2 regions of the Candidatus Thiodiazotropha sp. AKAK3 genome follow, and region 1 is predicted to be linked to the other one. Evidence: predicted binding sites of a transcription regulator. Region 1 holds the regulator's gene; the other holds the start of a gene.
What was found. Region 1 encodes FNR, which switches genes on or off when oxygen is low (the NO sensors DNR and NnrR bind a similar motif). Its sites were predicted from a motif close to TTGATNTANATCAA; they were not measured.

Region 1 (7,612 bases):
CCGAAATGGTCGGTAAAAAAACGTGTTTTACCCACTGCAGCAGAACCAACAATCAGGAATGGGACTTAGTGATCAGGCCTGTTAAGCATAAGAAACCCTATCTCTTAACGGATTTTTAAGAAGTATAAATGACTCAAATAGTAGAACTTTTTAGTGATGGCGCCTGTAAAGGGAATCCTGGACCTGGTGGTTGGGGGGTTGTACTGCGCTATGCAGGCCATGAAAAGAGACTGTATGGCGGTGAGCCTGGCACTACCAATAACCGGATGGAGCTGCTTGCGGTAATTCGGGGGTTACAGGAGCTGACAAGGCCCAGTCAGGTGCAAGTGACTACCGATTCACAATATGTAAAAAACGGCATTACCCAGTGGATCCACGGCTGGAAGAGAAATGGTTGGAAGACCTCTGCACGCAAGGCGGTAAAAAATGTTGATTTGTGGCGGGAATTGGATAGTGAAGTAAGTAAACATGATGTGGATTGGCAATGGGTAAAAGGACATGCTGGTCATCCAGGGAATGAATTGGCAGATGAACTGGCTAATCTGGGTATTCAGGAGATGTTGTCATGATGCGCCAGATTGTACTCGACACAGAAACCACCGGTCTGGAGCCAGAGCAGGGACATAGAATTATAGAGATCGGCTGTGTTGAGCTGGTTGACCGAAGATTGACAGGTAATAACTTCCATCAGTTTCTGCAACCAGATCGAGAGATCGATGCGGGGGCCATTGAGGTGCATGGTATCACCAATGAGTTTCTCGCCGACAAGCCGAAATTCTGTGATGTGGTGACTGACTTCATCGAATATGTGCGTGGTGCTGAATTGATTATCCACAATGCACCATTCGATGTCGGATTCCTTGATCATGAATTGAGGTTGATGGAAAACCCGCAGCGCATCGATGCACTGTGTGCTGTTACCGATACGCTGATCATGGCAAAGAAGATGCATCCAGGGCAGAGAAACAGCCTTGATGCATTATGCAGACGCTATGATATCGATAACTCCCATCGTGAGCTGCATGGGGCGTTACTGGATGCTGAAATACTCGCCGATGTCTATTTGATGATGACCGGTGGACAGACGGCGCTGGTTTTGGATGACGATCTTGGGCAGCAGGATGGTGATGAGCAATCGGTTGATAATATCCGCCGACTGTCAGCCGGCCGTCCCCCTCTCAAAGTGGTTGTTGCCGGCGCTGAAGAGATTGAAGCCCATGAGCGTCAACTTGAGGAGATGGGCGAAAGGTGCGTTTGGCTTAACAGTTAAGGGCGTCTCTAATAATTGCTTGTGCCCTTAAGTCTGGATTTAACCTCTGGATTGTGTGGACTTGGCGCTATCGCAGCCTTGCACGATGTCATACAACCTCGGTATGTCGAGTAACTGTACATGTTTCCGCTCTACTCGAAGCAGGTTTTCATCCTGAAACCTGGTAAAGAGTCTACTCACGGTCTCGACTGCTAAACCGAGGTAGTTACCGATTTCATGGCGTGACATACTGAGAAAGAAGTCGCTGGCAGAAAAACCCCGTTGTTTGAATCGTTCTGAGAAGCTGAGTAGGAAGGTTGCTAAGCGCTCCTCGGCACTCTTTTTACCCAGTAGCGTCAACATTTCCGTCTCCTGACCTATCTCCCGACTGAGCAGGCGATACATCTGGTGTTGCAGACTGGGCATTATGCAGCTCAGAGATTCCAGCTGGGAGAATGGGATTTCACATACCGCTGTAGTCTCAAGGGCGATGGCTGAGCAGGTGTGGCTATCGTCCTGGATTGCATCCAGGCCAATAAGTTCGCCGGGAAGATGAAATCCCAATACCTGTTCTCCACCATCCTCATTTGGGCTGTAGGTCTTGACCGAACCGCTTGTTATAACCCGTAAGCTATGAAACTTGTCTGCCCCGCGGTAGAGATGATCTCCTCGATGGTAGGGGCGGCCTCGCTTGATGATGCCATCGAGGCGTTCGACATCGTCCGGAGTCAGCCCCATGGGGAGACATAGGGTGGCAAGGCTGCAGTTTTTACAGGCGACCTTGATGTTTTCAAATGATACGACTTTTCTACTAGTCAAGTAATCGCTCCAGCATGGCAGGTGCTATATAGGCAATGTATTGTGCACCCAGTTAGTGTTTAAGGCATTTCTTACCCTTGAATTGTCCTCTCTCACCCTGAATTTAGCTTTGCTCAGAGGCGGTTTTGCCAAATAAAAACATTAAAAGCTGCTTTACCAGGCGCATATGCCAGGCTGATACAGCTTAATGTCTCCCAATCTACCCTATTTCGTCCATGTTTAATTGTTGGTGGGCTGGCAATTCGAGCTATTTTTCCAGAAATTCTTGATGTGGATCAAGTGGTTTTACTGTTTTTATTACTTTGGATCATTGATTTTTAGTCTGTCGCCGAATAAAAAAACCGGCCTGAAGGCCGGCTTTTCTGCTATTGATCGGCCTGATTATTGAGCCGGAGCAGGAGCGGGTGCAGCTGCAGGAGGTGCTGGATAGCCATAAGGAGCACCACCATATGGTGCGCCATAAGGAGCGCCGCCGTAGCCATAAGGAGCGCCGTAGCCATAAGGACCATAGCCATTGTTGTAGCCACGGTAGTAGTTATTACCACGACCATAGCCAGAACCACGGGCGTTGCCGCTCATGCCAAAGCTGAAATCACCAGAGCCATCACCATAGCCGTCACCGTAGCCGTCGTTGTTATAACCACGGTTGCCGCCCCATGGGCCGTTGCCCCACCAGGCAGATGCACTGGTAGACACAGCTACGAGTGCCGCGATGCTCAGAACTTTAGCAAATTTAGTCATGCTTTCTTCCTCTCAAATGATTGTTTTCATACTACATCGGTGATGTAGAAAAGCGGCCTTACAGCCTCCATCATGCAATGGTTAAGGACTTCACGCCAAGTCTGTCATGTTACGGGGCAGACTGTAGGGTAAAGTTCTACTTGCCTCAGTAGTTGTTATTTGCGTAACACGCCAATCGATTATAGACCCTGGTCAGTTATAATCAATCGAATTATTGAGCCCCGTATGGAGACGATTTCATGGCAATCTTGTCTATTTGATTCGATCTATTTGGATCCTGAGCAAGCAGCTCTCAGGGGCGATCTGATGGAAATCTCTGGGGAGTTCCGAGTTACTTCCTTATATAGAGTGCAGATATTTTTATCGAGGACATGCCTTGAATCAGTAGTTTGTTGCAGTTCTGAATAATACCTAAATTGAAACCAGGTTGGTTAGCCCTTCGAGATTGAGTGAAGAGGGGCAATCTGTTACTGTTTACACCCGTCCTATATCCCATTTTCCTGCACTCTAACCTGGTAAGCAGAATTACATGACCAGTTTTATTTTTATTACGGGCGGTGTTGTCTCCTCCCTTGGCAAAGGTATCGCTTCAGCTTCTCTGGCTGCACTGCTGGAGGCCCGCGGACTGGATGTCACAATGATCAAGCTGGATCCCTATATTAACGTGGATCCCGGCACCATGAGTCCTTTTCAGCATGGCGAGGTGTTTGTAACCGAAGATGGATCTGAAACAGATCTGGATCTCGGCCATTACGAACGATTTATCGACAGTACCATGGGGTTTAATAACAACTTCACCACAGGTCAGATCTACGAAAATGTGATTCGCAAGGAGCGAAAAGGGGAGTATCTGGGGGGTACGGTTCAAGTAATTCCCCATATCACCAATCAAATCAAGGACAGTATCCAGCTTGGTGCGGCTGACAAGGATATCTGTCTGGTAGAGATAGGCGGTACCGTAGGCGATATCGAATCCCTGCCATTTCTGGAGGCGATCCGGCAAATGGGCGTGGAGATGGGGCCACAACGGGCGATGTTCATGCATCTTACCCTGGTGCCCTATATCAAAGCATCTGGAGAGATCAAAACCAAACCGACTCAACATTCGGTGAAGGAGTTGCGCTCGATCGGTATTCAACCGGATATCCTGGTATGTCGCTCTGAGCAGCCTCTGCCGGAAGCAGAGCGTAGAAAGATTGCACTTTTTACCAATGTCCCTGAACCTGCCGTTATCTCAGCTGTCGATGCTGATTCGATCTATCGGATTCCTGTGCTGCTGCATGCTCAGAATATGGATGAGTTGGTGAATCAGCGCTTTGGTCTGAATTTGCCACCTGCGGATCTCTCTGAATGGGAAGCATTTCTTGAAGGGCTGGACAATCTGGAAGGAGAAGTGAAAGTCGCGATGGTGGGTAAGTACGTGCATCTCACCGAAGCATATAAGTCCCTCTCTGAGGCGCTGGTTCATGCTGGCGTGCATACCGGGAATCGGGTGGTTATTCACTATGTCGATTCTGAGCAGATAGAGAAGAGTGGCATCGATAGCTTGAAGGGTATGGATGCTATCCTGGTGCCGGGGGGATTTGGCAATCGCGGCGTAGAGGGCAAAATTGCTGCAGTAAGCTATGCGCGGGAGAACTCGATCCCCTATCTGGGTATCTGTTTGGGTATGCAGGTGGCAGTGATTGAGTTTGCTCGCCATGTGGCCGGTTTGGCAGATGCTCACAGCACTGAATTTGATCGCTCTACGCCTAACCCTGTAATCGGATTAATCGTGGAGTGGCTGAATGCGGATGGTAAGCTTGAAACCCGGAGTGAAAACTCCGATATGGGGGGCACCATGCGTCTCGGCGGACAAGAGTGCAGGCTGCAACCTGGTAGCCTCACCCATCAACTCTATGACAAAGAGGTCATTGTCGAACGCCACCGCCACCGCTACGAATTCAATAACAGCTACCTTGATGATATTGTCACTGCCGGCATGAAGGTCTCTGGCCGTTCGGTTGATGGCCGTTTGGTCGAAATCGTTGAGATACCTGAACATCCATGGTTTGTGGCTTGTCAATTTCATCCGGAATTTACCTCCACACCTCGTCATGGACACCCGCTCTTTTCTGGGTTTATTGAAGCGGCCAGAAAACATAGGGATAGCCAGGCGTGAAGCTGTGTGATTTCGAAGTTGGACTGGATCGGCCCATTTTTCTGATTGCTGGCCCCTGTGTAATCGAGAGTGAACAACTCGCGATGGAGACAGCAGGGACGTTGAAAAGCCTTTGCAACGATCTTGGAATACCCTTTATCTACAAATCATCTTTTGATAAAGCCAATCGTTCCTCATCTGAGAGTTATCGTGGACCCGGTATGGAGCAGGGTCTGCGGATACTCGAGAAGGTCAAAGCTGAATTGGGTGTGCCTATCCTTACAGATGTGCATGAAGACACCCCATTGGATGAGGTGGCTGAATGTGTTGACGTTTTACAGACACCGGCCTTTCTCTGCCGCCAAACCAATTTTATCCAGCGTGTTGCCAGTCAGGGTTTACCCGTTAATATTAAGAAAGGGCAGTTCCTTGCACCCTGGGATATGACCCATGTGGTTGAGAAGGCCAGGGCAGTGGGGAATCAGCAGCTGATGGTTTGTGAGCGTGGAGTCTCATTTGGCTATAACAATCTGGTATCAGATATGCGTTCACTTGCTGCAATGCGAGAGACAGGATGTCCAGTGGTCTTTGATGCGACACATTCGGTTCAGTTACCTGGGGGACAGGGTAAGCATTCCGGAGGGCAGAGGGAGTTTGTTCCAGTACTTGCCCGGTCTGCAGTGGCTGCCGGTGTGGCAGGTCTGTTCATGGAGACCCATCCCGAGCCGGATAAAGCGTTGAGTGATGGACCAAACGCCTGGCCACTAGCGAAGATGAAGGCACTTCTTGAAACGCTGGTGGCATTGGATAGACAGGTTAAACAAAGTGGCCTGATTGAATTGGAATTATAAATCTGGCGAGTCATCTGCCTGTAACATTGCTTGATGACAATAGTGCTAATAGAAACAAACGACAGAACAAGACGGAGACGAAATGTCTGAAATTGTTGATGTACGTGGACGAGAAATTCTCGATTCACGAGGAAACCCGACCATTGAAGCCGATGTATTCACAGCAGATGGCGCCATAGGCAGGGCAATGGTGCCTTCCGGTGCCTCTACCGGATCACGTGAAGCCCTGGAGTTGAGGGATGGTGATAAGAGTCGCTATCTGGGCAAGGGTGTTCTGCAGGCGGTTGCACATATCAATGGCCCCATCAAAGAGGCATTGATGGGCATGGATGTTACAGATCAGTCTGGTGTAGATCAGTGCATGCTCGATCTGGACGGAACAGAAAATAAATCAAAGTTGGGTGCCAATGCGCTTTTAGGTGTCTCTCTGGCAGCAGCTCACGGCGCAGCCCAGGAGAGGGCGCTGCCACTCTATCGTTCCCTCTCATCTGGTCCCTACCGCTTGCCAGTACCAATGATGAATATCATCAATGGTGGTGCACATGCCGATAATAGTGTCGATCTGCAGGAGTTCATGATTCTGCCTGTGGGTGCCGGTTCGATTCGTGAAGCGGTGCGCTACGGCGCCGAGGTCTTTCATGCTCTGCAGAGTGTGCTAAAGGGCAGGGGCATGGCAACGGCGGTGGGCGATGAAGGTGGTTTTGCCCCCAATCTTCCCTCCAATGAGTCAGCGATCGAAGTGATCCTGGAAGCTATAGAAAAGGCAGGATTCTCTTCTGGACGCGATATCTATCTGGGTCTGGATGTCGCGAGCTCGGAATTTTATCAGGATGGGGTCTACGACCTGGCATCGGAAGGGCGCAAATTCAGTGCTGAAGAGTTCACCGATTATCTTGCTGCCTGGGTGGATCAGTATCCTATCATCACCATCGAGGATGGTATGGATGAGGGGGATTGGGAAGGCTGGAAGCTGCTGACTGATAAACTGGGTGAAAAGGTACAGCTGGTTGGTGATGATCTGTTTGTAACCAATACTAAAATCCTGCAGCGCGGGATTGATGAGAAGATCGCCAACTCGATTCTAATCAAAGTCAATCAGATAGGCACCTTAAGTGAGACTATGGCCGCTATAGATATGGCTAAGGCTGCTGGTTACAGTGCAGTGATTTCCCACCGCTCTGGTGAAACAGAAGATACCACTATTGCGGATCTGGTTGTGGCGACAGGTACTGGACAGATCAAAACCGGCTCCTTATCCCGTTCAGACCGAGTCGCAAAATACAATCAGTTAATGCGCATTGAGGATCAATTGGGTGAAGATGCAATCTATGCTGGTAAAGATGCCTTTCCAGTAGCGATCCCTTGATCCGGATGGTACGACCGAGCGCAGTATGCTTTTTGAGATCCTGGCCTGCTCGTGAATTATTCGCTCTTTCAGGGCTATCTGATCAACTCATGATTCGATAGCTTGCCGTCAAAATGCACCGCTATTGTGTTGCCTATCTTCGCAATAGCGGGCTATTACCAGGGATAAGCACCATCGGTCGGCCCACTGATATTAGAGTTCCTTGATTTGAACCATGCGCACCACTATTTTCATTTTGGTTATTCTGCTGGCTTTTCTGCAATACCGACTCTGGGTAGGAGAGGGGAGCCTGGCTGAGGTAAATAATCTAAAGGATGAGATTCAAACCTTACAGCAGGAGATGGTGGGTTTACGTAAGCGAAACGATGCGTTGCAAGCAGAGGTTGAGGACTTGCGCAGTGGACAAGATGCCATCGAGGAACGGGCGCGTAGCGAGCTGGGCATGA
Region 2 (7,612 bases), on a different contig from region 1:
AGTTTGTTGGCGCCAGTTCCGAGGCCAGGAAAATTCTTTGGCCAGGTGGTGACCATCTTCCATTTGATCTCAGCTTTAGCTTCAGCCATACGTGTAGTAGACAAACCCACACCGGTTGCCAACGCACCCACGCCAACCTTTGTTATAAATTCACGACGTTTCATCTAACCCTCCTCTCTTTTTTATTCTCTCTGATGCGGTTGCTGCTCAACACCCAGCGCCCAACCGAAACGACTATTGTGGCTCAGTAGATCGATTCAGAGCTAAGCTGAACGACTTACGCACCATACTAGTGGTGCGACACTATTACCCCTATCAGGGATGAATTGCAAAACCTGTAGGGGCCGGCTCTGGCACTCTACCTGAGATGCTTTTATTTTTATTCACAACCAGTTGCGAGCTTAAAGACCAGCTTGGAGAGCTGCGTCAACAGGGAGATAGATTGGCATAGGCCACCACCAGCCATTTGCTGCCAACCTCCTCGAAGTTAACCTGAACCCTTGCACTCTGTCCCTCTCCTTCAGCATTCAGTACAACACCCTCACCAAATTTTGCATGGCAAACCCGCTGCCCCAGATCGAAGCCGCACAACTCAGTCGTTTCGAGATAGGGTGAAGCACCATAGATTGGCTGACTGACACTGGGGCCAGCGCGTACCTCCCGCATCAGTTCCGCCGGAATCTCGCGGATGAACCGGGAGGGCAGGGGATAGCTTTCGCTACCGTGTAATCGCCGACTCTCTGCATGACTGAGATAGAGCATTTTCATCGCTCGCGTGATGCCGACATAGCAGAGCCTGCGCTCCTCTTCGAGTCGCGTGGGGTCGTCTGCTGACATGCTGTGAGGGAATAGCCCCTCCTCAACACCAACCAGAAACACCAGTGGGAACTCAAGCCCCTTGGCTGAATGGAGGGTCATCAATTGCACACAATCCTCAAACGGGTCTCCCTGGGACTCACCTGCCTCCAGTGCAGCATGTGATAGGAAGGCATCTAGCTCATCCAACTCATCATCATCTGCCCACTCAAACTGACGCGTGGCGTTGACCAGCTCTTCAAGATTCTCTTTTCGATCAACGCCTTTGCCATCTCTGCTTTTTTCAAAGTGAGCGGGAAGACCGCTGGCAGTCAACACCTGATCGACCTTCTCAGCCAGGGACAGATCACCTGTATCCACCTTGAGCTCTTCCACTAAATCAATGAATCGCTGAAGCGCGCTGGCGGCACGTTTCGTCATTCCACCACCCTTCAAAAGATCGACAGAGGCCTGCCACAGTGAGCAGTCAAACATCCGCGCATGACTGCGCAGTGCCTCCATGGTCTTCGCGCCTATCCCTCTCGGGGGGGTATTTACTGCACGTTCGAAACCGCTGTCATCATCTGAATTGCTGAGCAGTCTCAAGTAAGCGAGTGCGTCTTTGATCTCTGCCCGTTCGAAAAACCGCAACCCGCCATAGACCCGATAGGGGATGGTAGACTGGATCAGCGCCTCTTCAAAGAGACGGGACTGGGCAGTAGTCCGATAGAGAATCGCAACCTCGGTACGGGCATGCCCCTCCTCGATGAACTGGCGAATTCTCTCTACCACAAAACGCGCCTCATCAATCTCATTGAAGGCAGCGTATAGATTGATCGGCTCTCCATCACTGTCTTCTGTCCAAAGCTGCTTTCCTAGGCGTGAGGGGTTGTTGTTGATCAGCGCATTTGCCGCATTCAGAATATTACCGGTTGAGCGGTAGTTCTGTTCCAGACGAACCAGCTTTGCGTTTTGGAAATGTGACTGAAAGCTTTGGATATTCTCGACCTTGGCACCACGCCAACCATAGATCGACTGATCATCATCTCCGACAATGAAGAGGTGACTCTTTGAACCTGCCAGCAGACGCAGCCAGGCATATTGAATGGTATTGGTATCCTGAAACTCATCCACCAGAACATGCTGAAAACGATTCTGATAGTGCTGCAACAGATCCGGACGATCACGCCACAGCTCATGAGCCCTTAGCAGCAGCTCAGCAAAATCTACCTGACCACCCCGCTCGCAGGCCGACTGATACTCTTTATAGATCTGAATCATCTGCCGTTGGTATGGATCACCACCATCATCCAGGTGTTGAGCGCGCAGCCCCTCATCCTTACGGCCATTGATATACCATTGAACCTGCCGGGCCGGCCAACGCGCCTCATCTAGATCGAGACTCTTCAACAGCCGTTTGATCATGCGGAATTGGTCGTCTGAGTCGAGTATCTGGAAACTCTGAGGCAATCCAGCCTCTTTCCAGTGGGCACGCAACAGTCGATGAGCCAGACCGTGAAAGGTACCGACCCACATCCCTCCAAGAGGTTGGCCCAATAGGGATTCAATGCGCTGGCGCATCTCTCTGGCCGCTTTATTGGTGAAGGTAACCGCCAACAGAGACCAGGGGGTTATCTGCTCAACCGCCAGTAACCAGGCGATTCGATGTACCAGAACCCGGGTCTTACCGCTTCCGGCGCCCGCAAGCACAAGCAGACTGCCGACTGGGGCAGTTACCGCCTCGCGTTGTGCCTCATTGAGAGGATCAAGTATGGGAGAAACATCCATCCGAGTATGATACTAGTGTTTCATCCTAGAATCCGCAGTTGAGCATCGATTTATCAGAGATATCGGCGGTCCACTGATTTTTTAGGTTCAAATAACAATATAACCAGCGAGGTCAACCATGCAGATATTGGCAGGCGACATTGGAGGAACCAATACCCGGCTCGCGCTGTTCGACACCTCTAGCCCAACCTGGCCAAAAGCGACCATCGAAACCAGCTATCCCAGCCCGGCACACCCCTCGGTCGAATCGATCCTGGAACAGTTCATCAGTCAACATAGACTCAGCAACATAGATCGCGCCTGCTTTGGTCTGGCTGGGCCTGTTATCGATCAAGTTTGCGAAACCACCAATCTGCCCTGGCGAGTTGTTGCCGCCAACATAACCCAACAGTTCTCTTTCAAACAGAGCTGGCTGCTGAATGACCTGGAGGCAAATGCCTGGGGTATAGAGACCCTGGAGAGTAGCGATATCTTCACCCTTAACCAGGGTAGTGATAGTGCAGCTGGAAACCGCTCTATCATCTCCGCAGGCACCGGTCTGGGTGAAGCTGGGCTGCTGTGGGACGGCAATAGATACCACCCCTTCCCTTCAGAAGGTGGGCATACAGACTTCTCCCCCAGCTCAAATCTGGAGTATGCACTCTACGAACACCTTGCCGGACACTATGGACATGTCAGTTGGGAACGAATCATCTCTGGCCCAGGCCTGGAGATGTTATATCGTTTTATAAGCAATTATCGAGCAACCACAACACCGGACTGGCTACAGCAGCAGATGAACAGCATCGGGGTTGCACCGGCAGTTTCCGGGGCTGCAATGGATAAAAGCGATGCCATCTGTGAGGAGACACTGGATCTGTTTATTCATCTTTATGGACGGGAGGCCGGCAATCACGCTTTGAAGATCATGGCCACCGGAGGCGTCTATCTAGGAGGCGGTATTGCCCCCCAGATCCTGCCCCTGTTAAAAGAGGGAGGATTTATGCGGGGTTTTCTCGATAAAGGACGCATGCAGCAGTTGGTGGCTTCAATGCCAGTAAAAATAATACTCAATGACAAGACAGCACTCTTGGGCGCAGCACACTATGCATCTTTGCAGAATTGATGCGGTAATTTCTCCCTCGTGTTGATAGTCAGAAACTTGTTTCTGACTATCAACACGAGGGTTCTGGAGAACTACAAGCTGTTGCCGAACTTGCTACAAGCTGCAATCACACCATGGCCCGATTGGCGCCATGGTGTGATTCAGGTGGACGGTGTAAACCGCTACTTAGTCGAAAGGTTTGGGTTGCGGTGTATTATCGGTTGACGGCGGTAGTATAGGCATCAGAAATGAGGGTTGATCCCCTGTCAGCGTCTTCAGAAAGAGAACAATCTGCTCATTCTCATGTTTGCTGAATTTGCGCCCAAGCTGCAGCCTGCCCATGATATCTACCGCTTCCGTCAGGGTCTCTGCCTCGCCATCATGGAAGTAGGGATAGGTCATTTCCACATTTCTCAAGGTGGGTACTTTGAATTTAAAGCGATCTGCATCCTTGCCGGTTACCCCACTCAGGCCCTCTGCAGAGCTTTTGGTTTTATAGGCTTCAACCAGACCCATTTTTTGAAATGAGTTACCGCCAACTGCCTCTCCATTGTGGCATGCTGTACAGCCGCTCTCTTTGAATAGTTTATAACCAGCCAACTCTTGCTCGTTCAGCGCAGCCTTATCACCCAACAACCACTTGTCAAAATCGGCATTTGGCGTCACCAGGGTCTTTTCAAACTCTGCGATTGCCTGAGTGACCTCATCAATGGTGATCTTGTCGACACCGAAGACCGCTTTGAACTCCATGACATATTGCGGAATCGACTCAAGCACTTCAATTGCCAGGGTATGGGTGGCTGCCATCTCCCCCGGATTGGCGATAGGCCCGCCGGCCTGCGCTTTCAGGTCTGCAGCCCGCCCATCCCAGAACTGAGCCAGGTTAAGACTGGAATTCAGCACTGTAGGTGCATTAATCGGTCCCTGTTGCCAGTTATGACCAATTGAGGTTTTAAGGTTATCGGTTCCGCCCATGCTCAAGTTGTGGCACGAATTACATGAGATGAAACCAGACTTGGAAAGACGTGGATCAAAATAGAGTTTTTTACCTAACTCAACCTGTCCTAGATTGATATTCTGCACCGGTTTTATAGGCTTTATCGGCTCTTCCGCCGCTGTTACAGAAACTGAGACACCCAATAGCACACAGACAATTATTGTAAGTTTAAAATTCATATCCCTTACCTACTCGTTCATTATGACATTTAAGACCATCCTCATAGAGAGAAACGCAGTTTCACTTGCAAATCAGCTGGGTGACACGGCAATTCCCACATTTAAATTGTTATCGTTTTTTTAGCCACACCTTCCACACTTCAACCCACCACTAAATTAAACAGCGTGGGTAAACCATGAAAAGCGCAGGGTTAATTTAGAATTAGTCTAAATCTAAAACAATGATGTAGGTCAATTGATCACATCGCTTCTGTTATGAAGGCGAATCTATGAAGTGCAAACAAGCAGATGCCAGGCTAGATCAGGGGCTCTTATTTTTAACCCGTATGACCAGGTCAAGGATCTCCATGGACGTTCCGTCAGGTAAGTTCGGACCTAAGAAGTGTGGTGCTAAATGCTCTTTGATGTCGATCAAATCCCCGGTATCGACATTGTAGAAGTGATGATGGTGACTGTTATTGGAGTCATAGAAAGTACGAGTGGCATCGATGAATATCTCCCGAATCAACTTCTTTCGGGCAAAAAGTCCCAAGGTATTGTAAACCGTTGCCTTGGAAACTCGACTTCCTGATTGCTGAACTGCATCGAACAACTGATCAGCCGTCACATGCTGGTTCCGTGCAAAAAGAACATCCGCAATGATGCGTCTCTGTTTTGTCGGATTAACCCCGTGTGAATACAACATTTCAGTGATGTTGCGATTCTGTTGGATCTGATGTTGATCTTCCATTTCCACCTCGCCAAAGTAAGTCCCCCCGCGGAAGACTACCATAAGCGTGACTAAACTCTCAAGAAAACAGAGGATTATGACTAGATACTCATTTTCGACTGTTCGCCTGAAAAACAGCGCCAGAAAGGTGTAAACTAATATTAGGCAAAAGCTATCAATACCATCGAAAAGACCATTCGCTTCCAATCATTTTTAGATCTATTCTAATCATCAGCGGAGAGTTAATTTGACTCATCGTAAAAATCCACAATAACCATCATTTCGGAGAACCAGATATGGAACTCAAAGGTAGTAAAACCGAGCAAAACTTAAAAGACGCATTTGCCGGAGAATCTCAAGCCAACCGTCGCTATCTCTACTTCGCAGGTAAAGCGGATATTGAGGGTTATAACGATGTCGCGGCTCTGTTTCGCTCAACCGCAGAAGGTGAAACCGGACATGCTCATGGCCACCTTGAATACCTCGAACAGTGCGGCGATCCAGCTACCGGTCTGCCGATTGGCGCAACCGGAGACAATCTGGCGGCGGCAGTTGCAGGTGAGACCCACGAATATACCGATATGTACCCAGGTATGGCTAAAACTGCCCGTGATGAGGGATTCGATGAAGTAGCTGATTGGTTCGAAACCCTTGCAAAAGCAGAGCGATCTCATGCCAACCGCTACCAAAAGGCCCTGGACGAGATGGAATAAGCCCCCTTTAAGGAACAGGCTTAAACCGATCAGGCGGCCTCCAATGGGGCCGCCGAGCATCAACCAGGAGCACATTCATGGCAGCACCCACCGGTCAGAGAGAAGGCAACCTGGAAGCCCCTACAAGGCATCCAATCGACTGGAAGAATCCAGAATACTACAACCAACAGAAACTGATGGAGGAGCTGGAACGGGTCTTTGACCTGTGCCACGGATGTCGACGCTGCGTCAGCCTCTGTCAGAGCTTTCCAAGCTTATTCGATCTGGTGGATGAATCGGAGACCATGGAAGTCGATGGGGTTGCAAAAGAGGACTATTGGCAAGTGGTAGACCACTGCTATCTGTGCGACCTCTGTTACATGACGAAATGTCCCTATGTACCGCCTCATGAATGGAATATCGACTTTCCTCACCTGATGCTCAGGGCCAAGGCCGTCAAGTATAAGAACGGCGACGTGAAACTGCGTGATCGGCTACTTACCAGCACAGACAATCTTGGCAAACTGGCAGGCATACCTGTGGTTTCAGGTGTCGTCAACCGATTCAATAAAACAAAAAATTTCCGTGAAATTCTCGACCACGCTTTGGGTGTTCACCCTGAAGCTAAACTACCGGAATTTCATAGCAAGCCACTACGCAAACGCCTGGCAGAAAAAGTTTCCATTGAAGCGCAAGGGGTACCTGCCGGTAAAACCAATGGCAAAGTAGCCCTGTTTGGTACCTGTTATGGCAACTACAACGAACCCCATGTTGGAGAGGATCTTGTCGCTGTGTTTGAGCATAACGAGATCCCGGTGACCCTTGCGGAAAAAGAGCAGTGCTGCGGTATGCCAAAGTTGGAATTGGGCAATCTTGATGCAGTGGAAGAGGCAAAAGAGGCAAATATACCTGTGCTCGCCAAACTGGTCGATGAAGGCTGGGACATTGTTGCTCCAGTGCCATCCTGTGCGTTGATGTTCAAGCAGGAACTACCCTTACTGTTTCCTGACGATCCACAGGTCAAGAAAGTTGCCAATGCGGTTTTCGATATCTTTGAATACCTGATTATTCGCCACAAATCAGGTTTGCTCAAAACCGACTTCAAACAGAGCCTGGGTAAGGTTGCCTACCATGCCGCCTGTCACCAGCGAGTGCAGAACGTCGGTGCAAAAACCAAAGAGATGCTGACACTGATACCAGATACCCAGGTTACCGCCATCGAGCGCTGTTCGGGTCATGACGGAACCTATGCTGTCAAAAGTGAATTTCATAAATATGCGATGAAGATCGGAAAACCCGTAGTCAATCGGGTTAAACAGGCCGAAGCGGATTATTATGGGAGCGACTGCCCAATGGCGGGACACCACA

Region 2: AC4IE7_RS15305 (cytochrome-c peroxidase) is a predicted target of FNR. The motif match lies at 5,065-5,078, and genes of this name have one in related genera.

Annotation. Positions count from the first base shown of each region.
Region 1 is NZ_JBSYOQ010000077.1:205,056-212,667, reverse strand. Features, by position in the region: gene AC4IE7_RS21255 (class I SAM-dependent methyltransferase) at 1-69, shown strand, start outside; gene rnhA (ribonuclease HI) at 129-569, shown strand; gene dnaQ (DNA polymerase III subunit epsilon) at 569-1,270, shown strand; gene fnr (fumarate/nitrate reduction transcriptional regulator Fnr) at 1,310-2,068, opposite strand; gene AC4IE7_RS21235 (sulfur globule family protein) at 2,450-2,809, opposite strand; gene pyrG (CTP synthase) at 3,339-4,970, shown strand; gene kdsA (3-deoxy-8-phosphooctulonate synthase) at 4,967-5,800, shown strand; gene eno (phosphopyruvate hydratase) at 5,883-7,166, shown strand; gene ftsB (cell division protein FtsB) at 7,381-7,612, shown strand, end outside.
Region 2 is NZ_JBSYOQ010000059.1:161,268-168,879, reverse strand. Features, by position in the region: gene AC4IE7_RS15320 (TRAP transporter substrate-binding protein) at 1-164, opposite strand, end outside; gene uvrD (DNA helicase II) at 427-2,583, opposite strand; gene glk (glucokinase) at 2,702-3,688, shown strand; gene AC4IE7_RS15305 (cytochrome-c peroxidase) at 3,854-4,843, opposite strand; gene AC4IE7_RS15300 (Fur family transcriptional regulator) at 5,145-5,573, opposite strand; gene AC4IE7_RS15295 (rubrerythrin family protein) at 5,849-6,265, shown strand; gene AC4IE7_RS15290 (heterodisulfide reductase-related iron-sulfur binding cluster) at 6,343-7,612, shown strand, end outside.